DNA from 2 places in the Sphingobium sp. ZW T5_29 genome. Region 2 is predicted to be linked to the other one. Evidence: riboswitches for the same ligand, from Rfam matches in the RefSeq annotation. Region 2 holds a riboswitch; the other holds the start of a gene.
What was found. Region 2 has a riboswitch for cobalamin ahead of ACI3KQ_RS03465 (TonB-dependent receptor). Riboswitches for the same ligand answer to the same signal wherever they lie in the genome.
Positions count from the first base shown of each region.

Region 1: it holds a riboswitch for cobalamin, as region 2 does, so the genes downstream of both, ACI3KQ_RS11100 (DUF1636 domain-containing protein) here and ACI3KQ_RS03465 (TonB-dependent receptor) in region 2, are expected to answer to the same signal.

Region 1 covers NZ_JBJDRM010000011.1:77,175-84,393, reverse strand. Annotated here, with positions in the region: gene ACI3KQ_RS11105 (OprO/OprP family phosphate-selective porin) at 1-547, shown strand, start outside; cobalamin riboswitch at 617-810, shown strand; gene ACI3KQ_RS11100 (DUF1636 domain-containing protein) at 996-1,403, shown strand; gene cobT (nicotinate-nucleotide--dimethylbenzimidazole phosphoribosyltransferase) at 1,400-2,416, shown strand; gene ACI3KQ_RS11090 (histidine phosphatase family protein) at 2,413-2,973, shown strand; gene ACI3KQ_RS11085 (adenosylcobinamide-GDP ribazoletransferase) at 2,970-3,680, shown strand; gene ACI3KQ_RS11080 (threonine-phosphate decarboxylase) at 3,677-4,645, shown strand; gene cbiB (adenosylcobinamide-phosphate synthase CbiB) at 4,638-5,576, shown strand; gene cobU (bifunctional adenosylcobinamide kinase/adenosylcobinamide-phosphate guanylyltransferase) at 5,579-6,097, shown strand; gene ACI3KQ_RS11065 (NAD(P) transhydrogenase subunit alpha) at 6,362-6,652, shown strand; gene ACI3KQ_RS11060 (NAD(P)(+) transhydrogenase (Re/Si-specific) subunit beta) at 6,656-7,219, shown strand, end outside.
Region 2 covers NZ_JBJDRM010000003.1:180,368-187,586, reverse strand. Annotated here, with positions in the region: gene ACI3KQ_RS03480 (NADP-dependent malic enzyme) at 1-694, shown strand, start outside; gene ACI3KQ_RS03475 (flavin reductase family protein) at 720-1,214, shown strand; gene ACI3KQ_RS03470 (hypothetical protein) at 1,286-2,281, shown strand; cobalamin riboswitch at 2,398-2,647, shown strand; gene ACI3KQ_RS03465 (TonB-dependent receptor) at 2,824-4,950, shown strand; gene ACI3KQ_RS03460 (PepSY domain-containing protein) at 4,937-6,457, shown strand; gene ACI3KQ_RS03455 (TetR/AcrR family transcriptional regulator) at 6,551-7,219, shown strand, end outside.

The DNA.
Region 1 (7,219 bases), on a different contig from region 2:
CCGACTGGCCGACGAGCCGCAGCGTTATCGCCAGCGGCCCTATCTGCACAGCATCAACACGCGCTTTCTCGCCACGCCGTCGATCGATGCGACGGGCGAATCCCATTATGGGCTGGAATTTGCGGGCACCCGCGGGCCGCTTCACTGGGCCGGTGAAACGCATTGGTTGCGCACGAAACGGCCCGGCCTTTCGGACCCGACCTTCTTTGGCGGCTATGCAGAGGTCGGCTATTTCCTGACGGGCGAAACCCGGTCGTACAAGAATGGCATTTTCGGCAGCACCAAGCCCAAGCAGGAATTTGGCGACGGGGGCATGGGGTCGCTTCAGGTGACGGCGCGCTACGATTATCTGGACCTTAACGACAAGGACATCGTCGGCGGCACGCAGAATGCCTGGATATTGGGGCTGGTATGGACCCCGATCGAATATCTGCGCTTCAACCTCAACTACGCGCACCTGCGCTATACCGACGCGGCGATCCCCGCCGGAACCGACCGGGACTATGGCGTCAATGTCGTGGGATGGCGGGCGGAACTGGACTTCTGATCCGGCGGGGCATGGGCAGCGAAAGGCCCATGCCCCATCTATCCCTTGCGACCACCGCCCGCCCGCATTATCAGCGGCGACGCGACAGGTTCCTCGCAAGGGGATGAAAAGGGAAGTCGGGTAAAGCCCGCGCTGCCCCTGCAACTGTAAGCGGTGAGCGAACGGCCATTCACGCCATTGGGACCCCTTGGGGCGTTCCCGAGAAGGCGGCCGGACGCATTGACCCGTGAGCCAGGAGACCTGCCTGCCGCAGTCGTTCTTCGACCGGACAGGGTGTGCCGGACGAACGGGGGTATCCTCGCCGAGCGACAGCCATTGCCTTGCCGGCTAGGTCGTGCGGGACGCATTTCGTTGTGCGCTTCCCGCTTCGTCCCCGCCACAAGGCTGTTTGCGGTCGGAAGGCGGAGCCAAGGATGATGATCCATTATTTGATGCCGGGGCGCGGCTGATGCTGCGCGCGGTCGAAGCCGGGGCGGCGGTGGTGGTCTGTTCGACCTGCCGCCTGTCCCCCGAACAACGGGAAGATGGCGAAGGAAGGCGCGGCGGCGCCCTGCTGGCGCAGGCGTTGCGGGCGGTGCAGGCAGGCGACAGCGCCTATGCGGACGTGGAAGTGCAGGAAATGCCATGCCTTTTCGCGTGTCAGCGACATTGCACCGTCCATCTGCGCGCGCCCGGCAAGGTCGGTTATGTGCTGGGCGATTTCACCCCCGATGAAACGGCGGCGCGCGCGATCCTCGATTATGCAGTCCGCCACGCGGCAAGCGCGGAGGGCGTCGTGCGCTATGCCGACTGGCCGCAGGGGGTGAAGGGTCATTTCATCGTCCGCACGCCGCCCGACGGCTTTGTCTGCACATGACGTTCTTTCGCGACCGGGCCGCATTCGATCAGGCGCTGGCGACATTGCCCGTCCCCGACCAAGGCGCAATCGAAGCGGCGGCCAGGCGGCAGGCATCTTTGACCAAGCCCGCCGGTTCGCTGGGGCGGCTGGAGGATATCGCGCTGTTCATGGCGGGATGGCAGGGGCGGGAGCGGCCCGGCGCAGACAGGATCCGCGTCGCGCTGTTCGCTGGCAATCACGGTGTGGCTGCGCGCGGGGTCAGCGCCTTTCCACCCGAAGTGACGGCCCAGATGGTCGCGAATTTCCGAAAGGGGGGCGCGGCCATCAACGCGCTCGCCGCCGCCTGCGGGGCGGAACTGGTCATTGTGCCAATCGATCTGGATCGTCCCACTGGCGATATTACCCATTGCCCGGCAATGACCGAAGCCGAGTGCCTGGCGGCGATCAATGCCGGGGCAGCGGTCATCCAAGCCGGTATCGACCTGTTGTTGCTGGGAGAGATGGGCATCGCCAACACGACTGTCGCCGCCGCCATTTGTGCGCATGTGCTGGGCGGGGACGCCGAACAGTGGGTTGGCCGGGGCACCGGCGTCGACGCAGCGGGCGTCGGTCGGAAGGTCGAGGCTGTCAGGCTGGCGCTTGCCCGGCATGGCGGGGATTGCGGGGACGCGTTCGAAACGTTGCGATGCCTTGGCGGGCGGGAGATTGCCGCAATCGCTGGCGCGGTGCTGGCGGCGCGCCTTGCCCGCCTGCCGGTGATGCTGGATGGATTCATCTGCGCGGCGGCGGTCGCTCCGCTGGCACGCGACAATCCGCAAATTACCGACCATTGCCTGGCCGCCCATTGTTCCGCGGAGGCGGGGCATGGGCGGGTGCTCGACGTGCTTGGTCTTGACCCATTGCTGCGGCTGGACATGCGGCTGGGCGAAGGGAGCGGCGCAGCGGTGGCGGCGCAGGTCGTGCGATCGGCCCTCGCGGCGCATGGCAACATGGCCACCTTTGCGCAAGCTGCGGTCGCCAGCGGACAATGACGGGAATCTCCATTCATCTGATGCGCCATGGCGTCCCGGAAATGGCGGGCAGGCTGCTAGGCCATTGTAACTCGCCGCCTGATCCCGACGGCATGGCGCTGTGCGTCGATCGGGCGCGCGCCGTGATGTTTGAGCATGTCATAACATCCGATCTGTCGCGGGCGCATATTCCCGGCGAAATCATCGCAACGGAGCGGAACGCGACCCTGCATATCGACCCGCGCTGGCGAGAGCTGGACTTCGGGCTGTGGGAAGGCGCTGATCCTGCTGATCTGGATGCCGATGCGCTAGCGCCGTTCTGGGACGACCCCGACGCCAGCCCACCGCCGGGCGGGGAACGCTGGTCCGCACTTTGCGAGCGGGTCGGCGCGGCTCTGAGCGATATAATCAGGCCGACGCTGGTCATCAGCCACGCAGGCGCCATGCGCGCCGCCCTGTCGGTGCTATGCGGGTTGGATCACCGGCAATGCTGGACTTTCGACCTTCCTTATGGCGCGCTGCTGAGCCTGCGGCTTTGGCCGGACGGCACCGCGCAGATCACGGGCCTGCAAATATGAGGCGGCTGGTGCTGGCGATGCAGCTCATGACCTGCCTGCCGCTGCCGTCGGTGAAGGCGGATGAAGAAGATTTCGCTGCTGCGATCCGCTGGTTCCCGATGACGGGTATCATTGTCGGCGCCTGTGCTGCGGGCGGGCTGTTGCTGGGTAGCAAGGTCGATCCGTGGTCGGGTGCGTTGCTGGCTCTGCTGGTCTGGGTGGCTATGACCGGTGCGCTGCATCTTGATGGGCTGGCCGACATCGCCGATGCGGTTGGGGCGGCTCATGGTGACCGAAGCAGGCTCTCCCTCGTGCTTGCAGACCCGCATGTCGGCAGCTTTGGCGTCACGGCGGTGGCGCTGCAATTGATAACGAAGCTGGTGCTGTTGCGCTTATGCGCGGAGTTTGTACCGGCTTGGGGGCTGATCGGCGTGGCTATGGTGGCGCGGATGGGGCCGCTATTCTGGGCGCGCTGGCTCCCGCCGCTGCATGAAGGACTTGCGAGCCGATTTCGCCACGGGGTCAGGCCAGTGCACCTGCTGGGCTGGAGCGTGGTTGCGATCCTGTTTGCCTGGTGGATGCCGGGCCTGTTGATCGTTGCCGCGCTGATCCCGTCATGGGCGATATGGCTGCGCATGCGCATCGGCGGCATTTCCGGCGACGGGCATGGAGCGGGGATCGAGATAGTGGAAAGCGCGCTGCTGGCGGCGCTGGTGCTGGCGCGATGAGCGACGCGTTTCGCTGGCATGGTGGCCGTCTGGCCGTTGCGCAGGAGCGCTATGGTTCGGTCGAACCGTGGATCGACCTGTCCACGGGGATCAACCCTGTGCCGTGGCCCGGCAGTTCACGGATTGCGGTCGATTGGGCGTCCTTGCCCGATCCATCCGCGCTGGCGGAGCTTGAAGCAGTGGCGGCTGCGCATTTCGGCCTGCCCCCGGCCCATGTCTGCGCCGTGCCGGGAAGCGAGATCGGCTTGCGCATGGTCGGACAGCTGATCGACCGCCCCGCCTGCTATCTGACTCCGGGTTATCGCACGCATGGCGAGGCTTTCGCCAAGGCAAGGCCGGTCGGCGATCCCGCAGAGGCTCCATCCGGCTCTGTTCTGATGATGGCCAGCCCGAACAATCCCGATGGCCGCGTCTTTGCGCGGGAGCAGTTGTTGGCACTGGCGGAGCGCATGCAATGGCTGGTCATCGACGAAGCCTTTGCCGATTGCATGCCGGGCGGGAGCATCGCGCCCGACATAGGGGAGGGGCGGCAACTGGTCGTCCTGCGATCCTTCGGCAAGTTTTTCGGGCTGGCAGGTGCAAGGCTGGGCTTTGTTCTTGGCCCGACGCCTATCGTCGCGGCCTGTCGGCGCATGTTGGGTGACTGGCCGGTTTCGGCTGCGGCCATCGCATTTGGCACGGCGGCCTATCGTGACAGGGGGTGGATCAACGCTACCATAGAGTCGCTTCGCGAACAGGCAGCAGGTTTGGACGCGCTGCTCGCCCGGCATGGTCTGGTGGCGCGGGGCGACTGTCCGCTGTTCAGGCTGGTGGAGCGGGACGATGCGGCGCAGTTGTTCGAACATCTGGCGCGGCGCGCTATCCTGACCCGGCCCTTCCACGCGCAGCCGAGGTGGCTGCGTTTCGGCCTGCCCGCGGATGCCGCGGCGATGGAGCGGTTGGACAAGGCGCTGGCGGATGGCTGATCCGGTGGCCATTGGCGCTTTGATGCTGGATGCGGCGCTGGGGTGGCCCGGTCGTCTGCACGCGCGGATCGGCCATCCGGTTGGCGGATTCGCCCGGATCATCGCGATGTGCGAGCGCCGTTGGAACCGTCCCGGATCGAGCGATGGAGCGCGGCGGATCGGCGGGGTTGCCACTTTGCTGGTCCTGCTGACGGTGGCGATCGGATGTGGATGGGCCGCCGAAGGGCTGATCCGGCAGAGCATGGGAAGCTGGGGCTGGGTCGGCGTGGCGCTGGTCGCCTGGCCTGCTTTGGCGCAGCGCAGCCTGTATGACCATGTCGCGCGGGTGGCGCGGGCATTGGAATCGGGCAAACTGAACGATGCGCGGCGTGCCGTTGCATGCATCGTTGGCAGGGACACGGCCAGCCTGGATGAAAGCGGCGTGTCGCGCGCGGCGGTGGAAAGCCTGGCGGAAAGCTTTTGCGACGGTGTGGTCGCGCCCCTTTTCTGGCTGCTGCTGGCGGGCTTGCCGGGAATATGGGCCTATAAGGCGGTCAATACCGCCGACAGCCTGATCGGCCATCGGGAAGAACCATATGGGCCGTTCGGATGGGCCGCCGCCCGATTTGACGACGCACTCAATCTGGCGCCTGCCCGGCTGTCCGGGCTGCTGGTCTGCATTGCGGGCGGGCGCGGATGGCGGGTCTTGTGGCGTGACCATCGGCGGCACGCGTCCCCCAATGCGGGCTGGCCAGAGGCGGCGATGGCGGGAGCGCTAGGGGTCCGGCTGGGCGGGCCGATCCGCTATGACGGGGTGCTGCATGACAAGCCGTGGATCGGCGGCAGCCTTGGAGACGTCGCGCCGGGCGATCTGCGCCGGGCGATGGGGATTTTCCTGCGCGCCTGCGCCTTGCTTTGGGGATTAGGCGCATGGGTGGAGATCGCGCTGTGAACATATTGGTCCTGGGCGGTGCTCGATCCGGCAAGAGCCGCTATGCGCAGGCGCGATGCGAGGCCCTGTCGGGCGGGTTGGCCTATATCGCCACGGCTGAGGCGCATGATGGAGAAATGGCTGACCGCATCGCGCGCCATCGGGCCGATCGCGGTCAGAGATGGCGAACGGTCGATGCGCCGATCGACCTGCCGGGCGCGATCCGATCATCGTCAGAATGGGCTGGCGCGATATTGGTCGATTGCCTCACGCTTTGGCTGTCGAACCTGATGCTGGCCGACAAGGACATTGCCGTGTGGCGCGCCACGCTGGCCGATGCCATGCGATCCTGCGCGGTGCCGGTCATGCTGGTCAGCAACGAAGTCGGCCTGTCGATCGTGCCCGAAAATGCCCTGGCTCGGCGTTTTCGCGACGAAGCGGGATGGCTGAACCAGCAAATGGCCGCCCGGTGTGATGAGGTTATATTCGTGGCGGCGGGGTTGCCGTTGACCCTGAAGGAAGCAGCGTCGCCCGCGGCGTGAACAGGCTGGCAGCCGGGATGATGATTGTTCGGGCCATCACCGGCATAAAATCCGTGTCATGCGCGATGCCGGGTTTATTTCCCGCTTGTTCGCCTTGCCTGGGGCGGCTGCTATCAATATGGGGCGACCATCAATTCTGGAGGGGATTGAGGGGAAACAGCGATTCTGATTGATGCGAGCGCGCATTTCGCCGCATGCATGAATTTGAAAAAGGGCGGGACTGGAAGGCCCGAACCGCTGGGTCCTGAAGCAGGGGATGAGACAGTGAACGCATTTAACGCAGACTATCTGTTTGTTTTCATACTGGCGGCCTTTTTGGGGTTTCAGTTGATCAAGAAGGTATCGCCGCTGCTTCATTCGCCGTTGATGTCGCTGACCAATGCGATTGCGGCGGTGGTGATTGTGGGGGCGATCACGATCACGGGTGAGGAAGGGGCGACGCCGCTTGCCCGGACGCTTGGCTTTATCGCGGTGTTCTGCGCGACGGTGAACCTGGTCAGCGGGTTCATGATCACCGATCGCATGCTCAAGATGTTCAAGCCGCGGGGGAAGTAAGAGATGGACGCCTTTGTTCCTTTTGCGGCGATTGCCGCATCGGCTTTGTTCATCCTGTCGCTGATGTGGATGAGCCATCCTTCGACCGCCCGGCGCGGTGTGCGCGCGGGTGAGATCGGCATGGTCATCGCCATCATCGGCGCGCTGGTCCAGCATGAGGTGGTCAGCTATGACCTGATCATCATCGCGATGATCGCGGGTGCGGCGGCGGGTATTCCGATGGCGCTGCTGATGCCGATGACGGCGATCCCGCAGCGTACCGCCATTTCCCACGCCTTTGGCGCGCTGGCGGTCGGCCTGATCGGCGCGGCGGAATATTACAAGCATGCCCATGCGCAATATGCCGGCGGCTTCATCATGTGGGTGCTGATGTTCGAAATGCTGCTGGGTTTCCTGACCTGCACAGCATCGGTCGTCGCCTTTGCCAAGCTGCAGGAACTGATGGGCAGCCGTCCGGTGGCTTTCCCGGGGCAGCGCATCTTCAATGGCGCGGTGGCGCTGGCGACGGTGGTGATCGGCGCGATGCTGGCGCTTGACCCGACGCAGACCTGGCTGTTCCCCGCCTTT
Region 2 (7,219 bases):
TCTGCGACGCGATTGCGAGCGCATGGTGAACCGCGATCGCAACATCTTTGGCGCTCTGCTGGTCACCATGGGCGTCGCCGATGCGATGATCACCGGCATGACCCGGCCTTTCGCCCAGACCCTGCGCGAAGTGAAGCGGGTCATGGACCCAGCGCCGGGCCGCACGCCGTTCGGCATCCACGTCGTCATTTCGAAGGACAAGACGGTGTTCCTGGCCGATACGACGGTCAATGAACGGCCATCGGCTTGCGAACTGGCCGATATTGCGGAAGGCACCGCTGCCGTCGCTCGCCGCATGGGCCATGAACCGCGCGTCGCCTTCCTGTCCTATTCCAACTTCGGCAATCCGCCCGGCGCGCATCTGGAAAATATGCGTGACGCCATCAAGGTGCTCGACAATCGGGAAGTCGATTTCGAATATGAAGGGGAAATGGCGGCGGACGTGGCGCTCAATCCCACCGTCATGAAAAACTACCCGTTCAGCCGCCTGTCCGGTCCGGCTAATGTCCTGGTGATGCCGGGCCTGCAATCGGCCAATATCTCGGCCAAGCTGCTGCGGGAAATCGGCGGGTCCACCACCATCGGCCCGATGCTGGTCGGCATGGACAAATCGGTGCAGATCGCGACGATGTCATCCAACGCTTCGGAACTTCTGACGCTTGCGGTGCTCGCCTCGGCAGGCGTCGCGCTTTGATTTTGACGGGAACAGGCACGTGGCAATGACGGAAATAGCGGCGATCGATAGTGCAACCTTCCGCCGCGTGCTCGGCCATTATCCGACCGGCGTCTGCGTCGTGACGGCCATGGACCAGGGCGCCCCCGTCGCCATGGTGGTTGGTTCCTTCACCTCGGTCTCGCTGGACCCGCCGCTCGTCGCCTTTTTCCCTGCCAGGACGTCCACCAGCTGGCCGTTGATCGAACGAGCGGGGAAATTCTGCGTCAATGTGCTGGGTAGCGACCAGAGGCCGCTCTGCCAGCAGCTTTCCGGCAAGGGGGAGGACAGGTTTTCCGGCGTGACGCACCGTGCCTCGGCCAATGGCTCCCCCATCCTGGACGGGGTGGTCGCCTGGATCGACTGCACGCTGGACGCGGTCCATGAAGTGGGCGACCATTATATCGCCGTCGGGCGCGTCATGGCGCTGGAGGCGGGAACGCCGGGTAAACCGCTGCTATTCTTCCAGGGCGGCTATGGGGAATTCAATCCGCTGGTCTGATCTGTCGCCCCGTTTCTTCTTTCGGGGCGCAGTTACCGCTCCTTAAACCGCACCGCTTAGGGTGCGGAATCATGTTGGACGATAACCCCTCTACCGCCCTGTTGATCACCGTCGACACGGAACTGTCCGCCTTGCTGCATCAGCGGGGGATAAGCCTGGATGATAATATCCGCAGCTCGATCTGGGGGGACGCGCATGGCGGCAGCTACGGAATCGGCTGGCAGATGGACCGGTTGGAAGAATATGGGCTGAAAGGCGTCTTCTTCCTCGACCCCATGCCCGCGCTGGTGTTCGGGCCCGATTTCCTTAAGCCCATCGTTTCCGCGATCGTTCAGCGGGGGCATGAAGTGCAGCTGCATATCCATAGCGAATGGCTGGCCGACGCGGCCTGTTCCCCGGTTCAGGGGCGGACAGGACGCAATATCGGCGACTTTTCGCTCGATGATCAGCTGATCCTTTTGCACATGGCCCGAACATGGCTCGAAGCCGCGGGCGCGCCAACGATCAACGCCTTCCGCGCGGGCAATTTCGGCGCGAATGACGATACGCTGCGCGCTCTGGCGCAGCTGGGCATCGCCTGGGACAGCAGCGTCAATCCGGCCTATCACCGACATGGCTGCCGCATCACCGGCGCGCGCGCCCTGGCGGGGATCACGCGCCAGCTGGGCGTGCTGGAAGCGCCGGTGAGCGGCATCATCGACTGCCCCGGCAGCTTCCGCCCCGCCCAGCTATGCGCCATGTCCGCTGGCGAAATGCGCGCAGGCCTCAGGCATGCGGTGCAGGACAGGCATGGCGCTTTCATTGCGCTGACCCACAGTTTCGAAATGCTGTCACGCGACCGGCGACGGCCCAACCATGGGGTCATGCGGCGCTTCACCGCCTTGTGCCGGGAAGCTGTACGCCTACCCACCGTCCGCAGCGCCGGATTCCACGACCTGCCACCTGAATTGGCGGATAAAGGGGCCGAACCGACGCTCCTCCCTGCAAACCGCATGCGCACCGCCATGCGCCGGGCTCAGCAGATCTGGGGCACCTGGCGCTATGAACGGCGCCTCGTCCCCGCCTGAGGCGAAGGGTCTGCGTCGGTGGCTGCGGGCATGTCCAGGCCCCGTCGATCTGACCTTGCATAGTAAAATTCGGAAATATAAGGAGCCTTGTCCATTCCGCATCCGATGGGTGCGGGAAGGATCAAGATCGCGTCGGTTCCCCGGCAACGGGGATGAAAAGGGAATGCGGTGCGGGCTGCGCAAGTGGCCCAATTCCGCGGCTGTCCCTGCAACTGTAAGTGGCGAGCGCGATATACATGTGCGGACGGCATTCACGCCCTTCCGCCAGCCACTGGGCCGGACGCTAAATCCTGCGAGGCCTGGGAAGGCCGTATATCAAGCGATGACCCATGAGCCAGGAGACCTGCCGGCGTCTGGTCGCTCTTGCCTTGGTCCAGGGGATGGCCGCGGCACGGTGAACTCCGTCTGAGCGACGACCGAGCGGCTGGGGCCGCATCGGAAGCCGTGTCGGTCGCCCCTGGCGTCCGGCCGATGTCGGCTGCCGACCGTTCGTGAACGGCACGCCCCTGCTGAACGTCGCAAGACGCCGACGGGGTATATATATGACCAGACTATATTCGGCTGCTGCTGCGGCCATTGCTTATGCCGTGCCTGTCCTTGCCGGGGCGGCGACACCCGATGCCACGCCCGAAGCGGAAAGCGCCGCGATCATCGTAACCGGCGCGGTGGAAACGCCGCGGCTCGACACCAGGGTGGAAGGGGCCAGCCGCCTTGGCCTCACCCCACTGGAAACGCCCGCGAGCGTGGAAACGATCGACGGCGATGCGATCCGGTTGCGCGGCGACCTCACCATTCAGGATGCCGCCGCCCGCGCCACCGGCATTGTCAACACATCGGGCGTCTTTGGATATGGCCTCTCCAGCCGTGGCTTCACCGGGCAGAATTCGGTGATGACGCTGTATGACGGCATGCGCATGTACAATAATACGCTGACCTTCCCGGCCGATCCGTGGATGGCGCAAAGCGTTGAGATACTTCGCGGCCCCGCCTCCGTGCTTTATGGCGAAGGGGCGATCGGCGGCGCCGTCAACGTGGTGCGCAAGCAGCCGTCCGATGAAATGACGGTCAGCGGTCGCATCGGCGTGGCATCCTATGACAGCCTGAATGTCGCGGCTGGCGCGGGCGGCCCCCTGACCGACGGCCTCAGCTTTCGCGCGGACGCAAGCTATCGCCGGTCGGAAGGATGGATGGACCGCGGCGATTCCGACGCATTCGCCGTGGCTGGCGCGATAAAGCTGCAACTCGCGCCCGACCTTGCCGTCACATTGTCGCATGATCACAGCAAGCAACGCCCGCGCACATGGTTCGGCACGCCGCTGGTGGATGACAGGCTGGACCCGTCCTTGCGTCGCAAAAACTATAATGTGTCGGACGCGCAGTTGCGCTTTCGCGACGACTGGACCCAGGCAAAGATCGATTGGGACGCTTCGGACGGCTTGACGTTGCACGCCACCCTCTATCGCCTGACCGCCAATAAATATTGGAAGAATGCCGAACGTCTGACCTTCATACCCGAAACCGGCACGACGCCCGCGCAGGTTCGCCAGTCTAGCTTCCTTGAACTATATCATATCCAGAAACAGACCGGGGCCAGGGTCAGCGCCAATCTGCGCCATGACCTGGGCAGCGTCGAAAATCAGATGGTGCTGGGCTTCGATCTCAACCGCATCAGCTATGCCAATGTCAGCAATTCGGGCAATGACGCGATCCGCTTCGTGGATGTGGACGGGGTCAGCCTTGGCACCTTCATCCATCAACCCGGCGCACCGACCAGGCCGCGCTACACCAACCGGATCCGCCAATATTCGATCTTCGCCGAAGACCGGATCAGGTTCAGCGATCATTTCTCGCTGGTGGGCGGAATCCGCTACGACCGCCCGGAAATCACCAAGACCGATCATGTGACCCCGGCCAACAATTTCACGTCGACGCCCGATGCGGTCACATGGCGCGCCGGGGCGGTCTATAATCCCGTGCCGACCCTGTCCTTTTACGCGCAATATGCAACGGCTGCCGACCCGGTCGGCGCGCTGGTGTCCACCAGCACCGTCCAGAGCAGCTTCGACCTGTCGACTGGCCGCCAATATGAGGCCGGGATCAAGCATATTTTCTGGGGATCGCGCGGCCAATGGACCCTGGCCGTCTATGATATCGTCAAGCGAAAGCTGCTGACATCCGATCCGCTGATCCCGACGCTGCAGGTGCAGGTGGGCCAGCAATCGTCCAGGGGCGTCGAAGCATCGCTGTCGCTGGAGCCGCTGGACGGGCTGAGCATCTCCCTGAACGCCGCCCTGTTGCGCGCGCGTTACGACGACTTTAATGAATCGGTAGGCGGCGCGCTGTTCGATCGCACTGGCAATCGCCCGACCAATGTGGCGGCAAACAGCGCCAACGCCTTTGTGAGTTGGGAATTCGCCAGGGGCTGGATCGCCGACGGCGGCGTCAGCCATGTCGGTCGGCGGTTTCAGGACGCCGCCAACAGCCGCGTCGTCCCCGCCTATACCCTGACGGACATAGGCGTGCGGTGGCAACTGGTGCCGGGGGCCAGCCTTGCCCTGCGCATGCGCAATGTCTTCAACGAAACCTACGCGCGCGCCACCTATGGCATGACGCAATGGGTGCTGGGCGATCCGCGCACGGTGGAAGCGACGCTGCATGTCGGCTTCTGACCTTGGACGAGTGGCGGGGCGGGGACCATCGGTTCCCGCCTCCGCGCCGCTCTGGAAGATGGTCAAGCGCTGGCTTTATATCTTTCATCGCTGGACAGGCATCGTCCTGTGCCTGTTCTTCGCCATCTGGTTTCTGTCAGGGCTGGTGATGCTCTATGTCTCCTTCCCGTCCTTCCGCGCGGCGGAGCGGGTGGCGACCGCAGCGCCGATCGACTGGGGGCAAGTGCATGTCGGTCCCGATCAGGCCCTGGCGCGCCTCAAAGAACCGCAGTTCCCCGCAAAAATGCGGCTCGGCATGACAGGCGGAGAGCCGGTCTATCGCTTTGCCACCGAAGCGGGCAGGCGGGCGGTCTCGGCAAGAACCGGTCGGGAAATCCACGGCATCGACGCATCGCACGCCCGGCAGATCGCCGGGACCCTTGTCGGCGCGGCCAGTCTTTCCGTCGATCCGGTCGACCATGACCAATGGGTCGTCACCCGGCATTATAAGGCGATGGCTCCCTTCTGGCGGGTGCGGCTGGCCGACGCGGCGGCGACCGACGTCTATGTTAGCCAGAAGACCGGCGAGGTGGTGCAGAACACGACCTCGCATGAGCGTTTCTGGAACTGGCTGGGCGCGGTGCCGCACTGGATCTATTTCGAAGCGCTCCGCCTGTTCCAGGAACCCTGGCGACAGACCGTCTTGTGGACATCGGGCATCGGCATGTTGGGCGCGGTCGCTGGCTTCTGGATCGGCTGGATGCGCGTCCGCCTGGCCCGGCGGTACAAGTCCGGGTCGGTCAGTCCCTATCGCGGCTGGATGAAATGGCATCATGTCGTCGGGCTGTTCGGCGGGATTTTCCTCATCTGTTGGGTGTTCAGCGGCTGGCTGTCCATGAGTCCCTGGGGCGGACTGCGTGACAAGGCGCGCGATGTAGCCAGCCTCTATGCTGGCGCGCGCAACAGCTTCCCGGCGACCGACAAAGCGACATTGGCCCGCACCGCCCATGGCGCCCGCGAAGTGCGCTTTGCATATCTGGGCGGTGGACCTGTCATCAGCATATGGGGCCATGGACCGACCGCGCTGCTGGATGCGAACAGCGGCAAGGCGATGATCCCGGACCGGGCGCATATCGCCGCGATCGCTCGAAGCGCCATGCCGGGTGCCCGGCTGACGACGACCGATCGGCTGGAACAGCCCGATCGCTACTGGTATTCGACCGGCGATCCTCGTGACGACAGCCGCCCATTGCCGATATTGCGGCTGAAGTTCGACGACCCGGCGCGTACATGGCTGCACATCGATCCGGCGACGGGAGCCTTGCTGGGTCAATTGGGATCGGGAGGACGCTCTTATCGCTGGTTGTTCAACGCGCTGCACAGCCTGGACCTGCCATGGCTGCTGGTCTGGCCCCCGGCGCGACATATCTTCATCTGGCTTCTGTCCGGTGCTGGCCTGGTCATTTCCTTAAGCGGCGTCGTGATCGGTTGGCGACGGTTGTTTCCAAAGAAAACAAGGCAACCCTGACCTGCGGATCGGAAAGACGGGAACCGTCTTGATGCGTCGCGCCGCCGCTGCCATTCATCGCATATGAAACAAGCTGCCAAGGCGCCGACTGGCGTGAAGACACGCGGCGTGGGTCGCCCGCGCCGATTGACCCTTGAACAGGTTCTGGATGCCGGACTTGCGCTGGGTCTGGACGGTCTGACGATGGGCGCGGTTGCCGATCGGCTGGGCGTGACCATCACCGTTTTATACGGCTATGTTTCAGGCCGGGAGGAACTGGTCCGTCTGGCCGCCGCGCGTGCGGCGCAGGACCATGACTTTCCGGCCGACGCCGGGCAGCATTGGACGCTCTATGTTGCTGGCCATGCCGCGGCCTTGTTCTCGCTGCTCACGGGGCCGGGCCAGCTGGTCGCGCAATATTTCGCGGGCGGGCTGGGGCCAGAGGTTGAGCTGGATCGCGCCGAAGCATGGTTGGAGGCGCTGGCCGCGCGGGGTTTCCACCCGCGTGAATCGCTTCGCCTTCAGCGCCAGATGGGCGAAATCGTCATCGGTGGAGCGGTCACCTTGATGCACATGCGGTCGTTCGAAGCAGCCGGGGGACCGTTCGAAGAAGCGGCGATCCGCGCAATGGCGAAACGCGAAGAAGGGGAAATACCGCTTCTGCTGTCGGAACACTCCATGTTCAGCAAACGCGAACCCGTGTGGCAAAGTACGCTTGCCTTGCTGCTGGAGGCGGTGGCAACCGATAGGGGAGAGGCGTTCGATCGGCAGGCGGTCATGCGC